Regions from separate parts of the Trichocoleus sp. Lan genome, predicted to be linked through region 2. Evidence: predicted binding sites of a transcription regulator. Region 2 holds the regulator's gene; the other holds the start of a gene.
What was found. The regulator NtcA, encoded in region 2, controls nitrogen genes in cyanobacteria. The targets are predictions, from matches to a motif close to TTTGTANNNNNNNNTACAAA.
Positions count from the first base shown of each region.

Region 1: the regulator NtcA is predicted to act here: its motif matches at 3,543-3,562, upstream of NDA03_RS02670 (P-II family nitrogen regulator).

Region 1 covers NZ_JAMPKA010000002.1:267,143-272,158, forward strand. Annotated here, with positions in the region: gene ftsZ (cell division protein FtsZ) at 1-1,190, shown strand, start outside; gene NDA03_RS02655 (hypothetical protein) at 1,203-1,406, opposite strand; gene thiD (bifunctional hydroxymethylpyrimidine kinase/phosphomethylpyrimidine kinase) at 1,680-2,507, shown strand; gene NDA03_RS02665 (hypothetical protein) at 2,661-3,290, shown strand; gene NDA03_RS02670 (P-II family nitrogen regulator) at 3,671-4,009, shown strand; gene rdgB (RdgB/HAM1 family non-canonical purine NTP pyrophosphatase) at 4,172-4,753, opposite strand; gene NDA03_RS02680 (hypothetical protein) at 5,016-5,016, shown strand, end outside.
Region 2 covers NZ_JAMPKA010000003.1:147,006-152,021, reverse strand. Annotated here, with positions in the region: gene NDA03_RS03700 (pre-16S rRNA-processing nuclease YqgF) at 1-295, opposite strand, end outside; gene NDA03_RS03695 (DUF3084 domain-containing protein) at 370-1,971, opposite strand; gene ntcA (global nitrogen regulator NtcA) at 2,219-2,890, opposite strand; gene fabI (enoyl-ACP reductase FabI) at 3,270-4,046, shown strand; gene hisB (imidazoleglycerol-phosphate dehydratase HisB) at 4,200-4,844, shown strand; gene NDA03_RS03675 (WG repeat-containing protein) at 4,975-5,016, opposite strand, start outside.

The DNA.
Region 1 (5,016 bases), on a different contig from region 2:
ATCCTTTTAATAACACCGTGTTACATTTAGGCCATAATCACGATGCTAACGGAACACCCAGGGAAGAATCTAGGAGTGACAACATCGTGCTAGGTAGCGTCGCCAAAATTAAAGTCATTGGTGTTGGTGGGGGTGGGGGCAATGCGGTGAACCGCATGATTGCCAGTGATGTTAGTGGCGTAGAGTTTTGGTCAATCAATACTGATGCCCAATCGCTGTCTCACTCCTCAGCTGCTAAACGCTTGCAAATGGGACAGAAGTTAACGCGAGGTTTAGGTGCTGGAGGTAATCCTGCCATTGGTCAAAAGGCAGCGGAAGAATCGCGCGATGAGATCGCTCATGCCTTAGAAAACACCGATCTCGTATTTATTACCGCTGGCATGGGAGGCGGTACGGGTACGGGTGCAGCACCGATTGTGGCAGAAGTTGCCAAAGAAATGGGAGCCTTAACGGTGGGCGTTGTCACTCGTCCTTTCACCTTTGAGGGACGCCGTCGCACTTCTCAGGCAGATGAAGGCATTGCCGCTTTGCAGGGTCGGGTAGATACGCTAATCGTCATCCCCAACGATAAGCTGCTGGCAGTGATTCCAGAAACCATGCCAGTTCAAGATGCTTTTCGAGTAGCAGATGATATCCTGCGTCAAGGTGTGCAAGGGATATCGGATATTATTACGATTCCCGGACTGGTCAATGTGGACTTTGCTGATGTCCGAGCTGTGATGGCAGACGCGGGATCGGCAATGATGGGAATTGGTGTGGGTTCTGGGAAATCGAGAGCCAGAGAAGCCGCCGTCGCCGCAATTTCCTCACCTTTGCTAGAGTCTTCGATTGAAGGAGCCAGAGGGGTTGTCTTTAACATTACCGGCGGTAGCGACCTGACGCTGCACGAAGTGAATGCCGCAGCCGAAACAATCTATGAAGTGGTCGATCCCAATGCGAATATCATTTTCGGGGCAGTGATTGATGACCGGATGCAAGGTGAGGTAAGAATTACCGTCATTGCAACTGGATTTAGCGGGGAAACTCAGTCTACACCAGCGGCGAGGGAGGCACGCACATCCAGACAGCCGCAGCGACCCATTGCACCGTCACCCATTCCGCCTTCTACCCCCACGTTTGAGCCTAAACCTCAACAAGGTGGAGGATTGGATATTCCGGAATTTCTCCAAAGACGGCGTCCGCAACGCTAGAAGAATTAAAAATTAAAAATGGAACACTTCCTTTTTAATTTTTAATTGATGCGTGAGCAATCCAGCCTTAGTTAGCAGGGTGCGAAATTCTTCTAAACTTTCACGAAGCCGATTGAATTCGGTAGAAGTTCCGAAGCCAATGATTACCTGTCCCAAAAGTGGGAAGACTTGACTGATTACGGGAGCGATCGCTACATCCACGCTCTTACGCCGCATTAATTTCCCCTCCTAAACTGGAAATCAGTGCGGCTCATCGTTTATTTCCTCTGATTAGGCCTTTGCACCTAACCCCGCTCTACCCGCTTCTCACAGGCAACCTTATAATAATTAGCCGATTCGTCGGCTAATTAGAAATTGAGCACTATCAGATTTGCAGCGATTTGTAAAATCTAATTATTCAACTCAATTTAGGTTAGTTTCATCAAAATTTAGAGTAATAGTAATTGTTATTAGTCCTTAATTTGCGAGTATTACTAATTACCGATTCCTATGACCGTTACAAACCCTTCAAGCGTACCTGTTGCTCTAACAATTGCCGGTTCCGATAGCGGCGGCGGTGCTGGCATTCAAGCCGATTTACGGACCTTCGCCTTTCACTGCGTTCACGGCACCAGTGCCATTACTTGCGTGACAGCGCAGAATACGCTGGGAGTCACGCGGGTGGATGCTTTACCGACAGCAGCAATTGTCGCCCAGATTGAGGCTGTGGTGACGGATATTGGCGTCCAAGCAGCGAAAACGGGGATGTTGCTGAATGGGGAGATTATTGCGGCTGTAGCGCAAGCTGTGGAAGCTTTCAAACTGAAGAACTTAGTCGTCGATCCCGTCATGGTATCGCGCACAGGTGCCCAGCTGATTGACAATGACGCTGTGGCAACGTTGCGGGATGTCTTAATCCCTAAAGCAGCGATTGTGACCCCCAACCGCTACGAAGCTCAATTACTGAGCGGGTTGCCGATTCATACCTTGGATGATATGCGCTCTGCTGCCCAACGCATTTATCATTTGGGAGGTGGGCCATCTGTATTAGTGAAAGGAGGCGGCATGGAGGGAAATCTACGCGGCATCGATATCTGGTTTGATGGGCACCATCTGGAAACGTTAAAAACCGCTACTGTAGAGACAACAAACACTCACGGCACGGGGTGTACGCTCAGTAGCGCGATCGCGGCTAATCTATCCCTGGGCAAAGATCGGTGGTCTGCGGTTCAAAAAGCCAAGGATTACGTCACTACTGCTCTAAAATACGCTTTAGCCATTGGTCAGGGTCAGGGTCCAGTGGGACACTTTTTCCCCCTCCTACAATCGGAGAATTAAAACAATCGGAGAATACAAAGGTTATAGCAATGACACCGTAAAGATCGATTGGGGCATATTCCTAGTTGATTAAATAGCAAATTTGTTAAAAAATGGCTGTCAGAGTCGCCTCACTTTCCATTATTGTTGCCTTACCAAACTTAAACTAAATCCATGATGTCTAATCCCTCGACCCGCTCGCCAATGCAAAATGCTTATATTTCTGAGCAGACTCCCCAAAGCCCAATGAATACCTACCGTCCCTCAGTGCCAATTTCGGTTTACAAAGAACTCTCAGCAGAGTTACAAACAGCGCAAGCGATGCTGGACTCGCTGAATTCCCAAAATCAGCAGTTAGCTAAAGAAAATCAACAGCTGCGCCAAGAAATCGAAAAAGTTGTTCAGTCAGCTTTGCACGCACAACAGGTAGTTACTTCGTTTCCCTCCGGGAGCCGAGTTGAAGTTCCCCCTCCCCCCATTGAACCGGAAATTCGGACTGCACCAAACGCAACACCTAAGCGGCGTCCTCCGCAGCCTCCTCGTCCTCCTCGTTCGGCTGCGATCGCTCCGCCAGTGGAAGTTATACCCCCTCCCCCGCCCAAAGCTGAACCAGCACCACTAGCTGATTTTTCAGAAAGCTTGGTAATCGAACAGGAAGAAGGTCGGTATCGTCGCCCAACTCAGCCAGAGCGTTCCGCAGATGTGAGTGGCTGGTGGTTAATCATCGTCATCTTTTTGATTGTGGCGACAGCGTTTGGTACTGGCTTTTTGATTGTGCGTCCGCTTTTGAATAATAGTCGTTAAGCTTGCTGGTTGACGGCTGAAAGATTGACTCTGCTAGAGTCGGAAGAACCGGGTGCATTTGCCTGGAACAACCGCTTTGATACAAGTCGGGGCAAATATTTTCAAACCCGCGCATCTTCACTGTACTGTTTAGTCAACGCTGTCTAGTCAACTGTCCAGTCACATCTGTCAAGTTAACGAGTCAGTGATATCCAGCAAAACCCGTTAGTTAGGGTTGGCACAATGGATGCCTCTAGTGGGAGTGAAGAGCAATATGTATCATATAATACAAAAAACTTTGTTTGAGCAGTGATAAAACATAGCCGCCGCTTTACGAGTACCTTTGGTTGTACAAATTGATTGTACAGATCAAATCCAGAACGAACTGAGGAGTTAGAAGCTTGAAAAAAGTTGAAGCGATTATCCGGCCTTTTAAACTCGACGAAGTTAAAATTGCGCTAGTCAACGCGGGAATTGTAGGAATGACCGTTTCTGAAGTCCGAGGATTTGGGCGGCAGAAAGGCCAAACCGAACGCTATCGCGGTTCCGAGTACACGGTTGAGTTTCTGCAAAAACTTAAAGTAGAGATCGTTGTTGAAGATAGCCAGGTTGATATGGTGATTGAGAAAATCATTGCCGCTGCCCGAACGGGTGAAATCGGTGATGGTAAGATTTTTGTCAGCCCGGTAGAGCAGGTCATCAGAATTCGGACGGGGGAAAAGAATCTGGAAGCTGTCTAAGTTAGGACTGAGGGCTGAGGACTGAGTCATCAGGACTGAGGACTGAGGACTGAAGGCTGAGTCATCAAGGCTAGAGGTCAGGAGTAATAAAAAATCAGAAATTAGAATTTTTGGCGATCGCAAAATTCTGATTTCTGGTTGCTGGATTTCTAACTTCTGGACTCAATCCTCAGTCTTTAACGTCTGTAGCTGGGGTAAGAGAATTTTAAAAGCTTGACCGCGATGGCTCCACTGGCGCTTCAACTCAGGAGTCATTTCCGCAAAGGTCATTTGCTCTTTGGGAACGTAAAAAATCGGATCGTAGCCGAATCCTCCCGTACCGCGAGGGGCGTGGAGAATTTCGCCGCGGCAGACTCCTTCGGCTTGCAGGGCGATCGCGCCATCGGGACGAGCGATCGCGATCGCACAAACAAATTGCGCTTCCCGATTCAGTTCGTTGCCGAGTTCATTCAACAGGCGTTCAATTCGATCGGGGTCGGTTTTGCCGTAACGCGCGGAATAAATACCGGGTGCACCCTCTAAGGCGTCTACTTCCAAGCCAGAATCATCTGCGAGCGCCCACTCTCCAGTCGCCTGTGCCACCTGGGATGCCTTCAGACAAGCGTTAGCCATGAAGGTGTCACCCGACTCCTCAATCTCCAGTTCCTCTGGCTTCAGGGTCAGTTCCCAGCCAAATCCGCTTAAATATGTCTGCATCTCTCGCAGCTTACCTGGATTTCCCGTAGCGACTACCAACACAGTCATCGCGATCGCTCCCTTGCTGAAATAAATAAACGCCTACACGATTATAGAAACCTGTTTTTGCAGAAGTTAAATTTTTTGGCTGGCGATCGCTATCTGAAACTTGTAAAAAATCACCCATTCAGGTGAACGAAACAGCGGAACTAACTCGCACGATAGCAGCGTCAAGCGTTTTATCTGCTATATGCATTCGATGAGCGTTGGAGTGCCGCTCGTCTCACCTAACACGCTCTCCGCTTGCAAAAACAACTCTATTGAGGTTTCTA
Region 2 (5,016 bases):
AACCTTGGGGAGGGTACATTTGCCAATAGCGATCGCGTGCTTCCAATGTACTGTAGCGCTCATCTACCAGGACAATCGGCACCGACGTTGGAAATTGCTGAAGTTTCTTTTTCCAACTTTTGGAAGTGGTTTGATCGCCCATCACCAAAGTATCAATCGGGTACTCTTCACATAAGTCAAGGATCGTTGCGATCGCTGCTTCTGCCGGTACAACCTCGTGGTAATGCAGAGAATTGTCTTTCCCCACTACGGCTAAACCACACTTATCGCGCCCTGGATCGAACCCTAAAATCATCTGAATTGGCTAATTGCTAATTTACGAATGGTTAATTGCCATTAGTCATCATCTCATCACTCATGACTAATAAATTACATCCTCACCACAACTTCTCCGTCTTCAACTGCCTCCAAATTTAATTTCATGGGTCCGGCAATATAGGCGTCCTCTGCCACGACCGCTTTCAGAGAAATCGGCTTATTGTGCTTTTTCAACTGCTCGATAAACCGAATCAAGCTAACAATTCGATTGTCGCCAACCTGAACTGTATCTCCTAAAATCCCCGCGCGAGTGGCTCGGAACTGGGATGCTCCAAGCAGCAGGTCAATCCGCTGCCGAATTTGTTGGTCGGTCATGTTTGAAGGATCGGCAGATGTCGTTGCTACGACTTCACCAGTGCGGAATACAACTTGATTGGGTGCGGCGTCTGCAAAGACTTGTACCTGCTTTTCTCCCTGGACATAGTTACCAGCCGAAAAAACTCGGACTACATAGTTTCGACCATCCTGAATCTGGTTGATCAGTTGCTCGACCTGTGCCTCTGTAATTTGCACGACCCGTTCGTTCGCCACCTTGTTGAGACCGGGTTGGGTCGCTTTAATCGCTGTCCGATTCGCTTCCCGTAATAGCTGCTCAATGACCTGTCGGGCTGCGGCTGGCTCGACAATACGAAAAACGCCAGCCGCCAGAACCTGACCGCGCAGCAGTGCCAGACTACCCTGACGCAAAGTTTGATAAGACTGGTAATACTGTTCTAAGGTTGCCACTTCCTGCTCTAGGGAAGCTTGTTGTTTTTCGAGTTCTTTAAGGCGATTTTCTCGCTGGGCAATCACCTCATCTCGTTGAGAAATTTTGTTGTCAAGTAGAGATAAGGCTTTGTCTCGCTGGGCAATTTGCTCATCGCGATCGCTCAGGCTCTTCCGAAAGGCAGCAAGTTTCTCATCAAGTTCGACAAGGGCTTGATCCCGCTTGAGAATTTGCTCATCGCGTTGGCTAATTGCTCGGTCTTGCTGGGCAATTTTTTGGTCGCGCTGAGTCACTTTCGCTTTGAATTCAGTAATTTCAGCTCTGACTTGATTTCGCTGCTGGAGGAGTTCTTGGCGTTCTGCTTGAAGTTGTTGGATTTCGGAACGTAGCGTCTTGGCTTGCCCTGAGACAGATGTAAGCTGTTTTTGGGTTTGCTGAAAGCTGCTGGCAACCCGGGTCAGTTCGCTTTGAGTCTGATTTAGTTGCGCCTCCGTCTGGCCTTGTTTAGCCAGCGCAGCTGCCAAAGATCGATTAATCGCATCTAAGCGCTGCTGAGCGACAGATTGCTGGGTGCGAGCTTGAGCGAGTTCCTTCTCTACTTGCTCTTTTTGGGCGGCGGTTTTAGCAAGTTCGCTTTCGGTTTTCCGTTTCTGCTCGTTCGCTTTAGCAATATCCTTACTTGCTGTCTTGAGTTTTTTCTGCACTTCTTGGAGTCTAAAAACTCCAATCCGCAATTGTTCGCTGGTCGCGAAGATGATTGTTAGTGTTGAGGCAGAAATCGTTAGCCCTGTCAGAATCGTTACCAAAACAGCTGTTTTGCGGGGACGCAGATTGAACAACGACAGGCGTGCTTTTCCCACGCGCGTGCCAATGCGATCGCCTACCGTTGCGATGACGCTTCCCAACACTAAAATAGACAAAATCAGGAAGAGCGCACTGTCGGTCATTGTCTGCTACAGTCATTCCAGTTACAGCCTATCGCATCGCAGGCTAGAGAAAGGGTTAACAGGAATTAAAGATCGAAGGTGAAATCGGAAAGGTTAAAGGTTGGAAGGTTGAAAACTATCCGCTTAAAACCTGACACCTTTTAACTCAACTCCCGACTAAATGTTAAAACTGGATAACCTGCTCGCGCTACCATGCCGTTTTAACCAACAACCTAACCTACAACCTGACGAGAGCCTCTAGCTGTTTTCAAGTAAACTGCTGACTCAGTGTAACTGGGTTGTGTACCGTAATTTTTTTCTTGTGGATAGAAATCATTTTTTCCTCCCGCAAATCTCCCAGTAAGCGGGTGACAGTTACCCTGGTGGAGCCGATTGCTTCTGCGATCGCTTGATGAGAAAGCTTCAGATCGATCGTAATTCCATTGGCGGTAGGAACGCCAAAATCACGGCACAGAATCAATAGAAAACTCACCAAGCGCGATCCCATATCTCGGTGAGCTAATGTCTCAATCATCATTTCTGTTTGCAAAATGCGCGAAGAAAGCCCTCGCAGCATCAACATCGATAGCTCCGGATTATCCTTGAGCGATTGCTCTACCTGATCGATCGGTGCCGAAAGCAGCTCCACTGGCGTAAATGCTACAGCGTGATAAAACCGATCCGAACGATGCCCTGTAATTAAGGACAGTACTCCAAAAACGCTGTTTTCTCGCAGCAGCGCCACGGTAATTTCTTCCCCAGCTTCATACACGCGAGACAGCTTTACTGCACCTTTGAGCAAAAAGTATACCCGTTCAGCCGGGTCTCCTGGGAAAAAGATCGTCTTGCCCCGCTCAAAAGTTTCCACCACGGGTGGAAACGCCCCACCTCCCAGTTGACGGAACACAGCTGCTAGCGGTCTATCTTGCGTCACTGCCACTTCCTTTTTCCTAAATGCTGCCCTACAGACTTCTGCAACTTTCTGTCGGAGGAACTTTAACCATAGCAAAACAACTATGAGAGTTTTCTGACATTAGACACAGATAAACTGACTTCCAAGCGGTTTTTGTGCTATTTGATACAAAATTTTAAAGTAGTTTCCCCGGCTACCTTCTTTAGTTCTCTCCCTGCTCAAGGCAAGTAAGATTATGACGGAAAATGTTGATATCTTGACAGTATCTGCGCTATCGGGTGGGATGCATGGTGAGTAAGGAGGCACGCTCCTTACCCGTACTAGACAGCCTTGCTCCGGGCGATCGCGATCTTGAATACTCCCCTAAATCGGATATCCTCTAATATTGCCTTCAAAATCGACATTTATGCTAGATTTAACCGGAAAAAACGCCCTTGTCACCGGCATTGCCAACAATCGATCGATCGCCTGGGGGATTGCTCAGCAACTGCACCAAGCGGGTGCGAATCTAGGAGTGACTTACCTGCCAGACGACCGAGGCCGCTTTGAAAAAAAAGTGGCAGAGTTGGTAGAACCCCTCAACCCCAGCTTATTTTTACCCTGCGATGTCCAGAATGAGACCCAAATTCAGTCTACATTTGACGCCATCCGCGATAAGTGGGGCAAGCTAGACATCCTGATCCATTGTCTTGCTTTTGCGAACAAGGAAGATTTATCAGGTGATTTTAGCAACACTACCCGCGCTGGCTTCACCCAAGCTCTAGAAATTAGTACCTATTCTCTGGTGCAACTTGCTGGGTCAGCAAAACCACTGATGACAGAAGGTGGCAGCATTGTCACGCTGACTTATCTAGGCGGCGTTAAGGTGATCCCCAACTACAACGTCATGGGAATTGCCAAGTCTGGATTGGAAATGAGTGTCCGTTACCTGGCATCTGAATTAGGTCCACAGAATATTCGCGTGAATGCAATTTCGGCAGGTCCCATCCGCACTTTGGCATCGTCGGCGGTAGGTGGCATCCTGGATATGATCCATCACGTTGAGGAAGTAGCACCGCTGCGACGCACTGTAACTCAGAAAGAAGTGGGAAATGCGGCTGCTTTCTTGTGTAGCGATTTGGCAAGTGGCATTACAGGTCAGGTGCTGTATGTCGATGCGGGATACGAGATTATGGGGATGTAAAAAGAATCAAACATTAAAAATTAAAAATTAAAAAGCAAAGATTCTGCTAATTTTTAATTTTTAATTTTGCATTTTTAAGGCTTTCGCGTCTCCCAGATGCTCAGTAACGTAGGATAATAAACTTAACTTTATTTTCTTGAGTGAGCATCTGCGATGCAGGCACGCGATCGCCAATTTACACCTTCTCCAAGCATTGAACAGCTTTTGTCTCCTCGCATGGCAAGGGTTCCCCGCAAGACGGGCGAAACGGATGTCATCGTCACCGTCAAATTAGACGGGAATGGCACTTGCAATGCCAAAACCGGCATTCCGTTTTTAGACCATATGCTGCATCAAATCGCCTCTCACAGCCTGATTGATTTGGATGTAGCCGCGACGGGAGACTTGGAAATTGATGACCACCATACCAATGAAGATGTGGGAATTACCCTAGGAATGGCGTTGCATCAAGCACTGGGCGATCGCAAAGGAATTGTCCGATTTGGGAATTTCCTCGCCCCTCTCGATGAAGCGTTGGTTCAGGTAGCGTTAGATTTTTCCGGACGTCCTCATCTGAGTTATGGCTTAGAGATTCCCACTCAGCGAGTCGGGACTTATGACACCCAGCTGGTGCGGGAATTTTTTGTGGCGTTGGTCAATCACAGCCAGATGACGCTGCACATTCGCCAACTAGATGGAATTAATTCGCACCACATTATTGAAGCGACGTTCAAAGCGTTTGCGCGATCGCTCCGCATGGCAATCGAAGTTGATCCCCGTCGTGGCGGTACGATCCCCAGTTCTAAAGGCGTGTTATAGGTTTCCTTGCAAATACACTCCGATAAAGGCAACGAGAGCCGGGGAAATCCTCACCAGGCTCTCGCTTCATTCTGCTGAAGTTTCCGCGACCACTGACTCTCAATTCTTCTATGTCTTCAGAAATGAGAACTTATGGAAGAGGTTTGCGGATATAGCCATATTTATTGCCAAT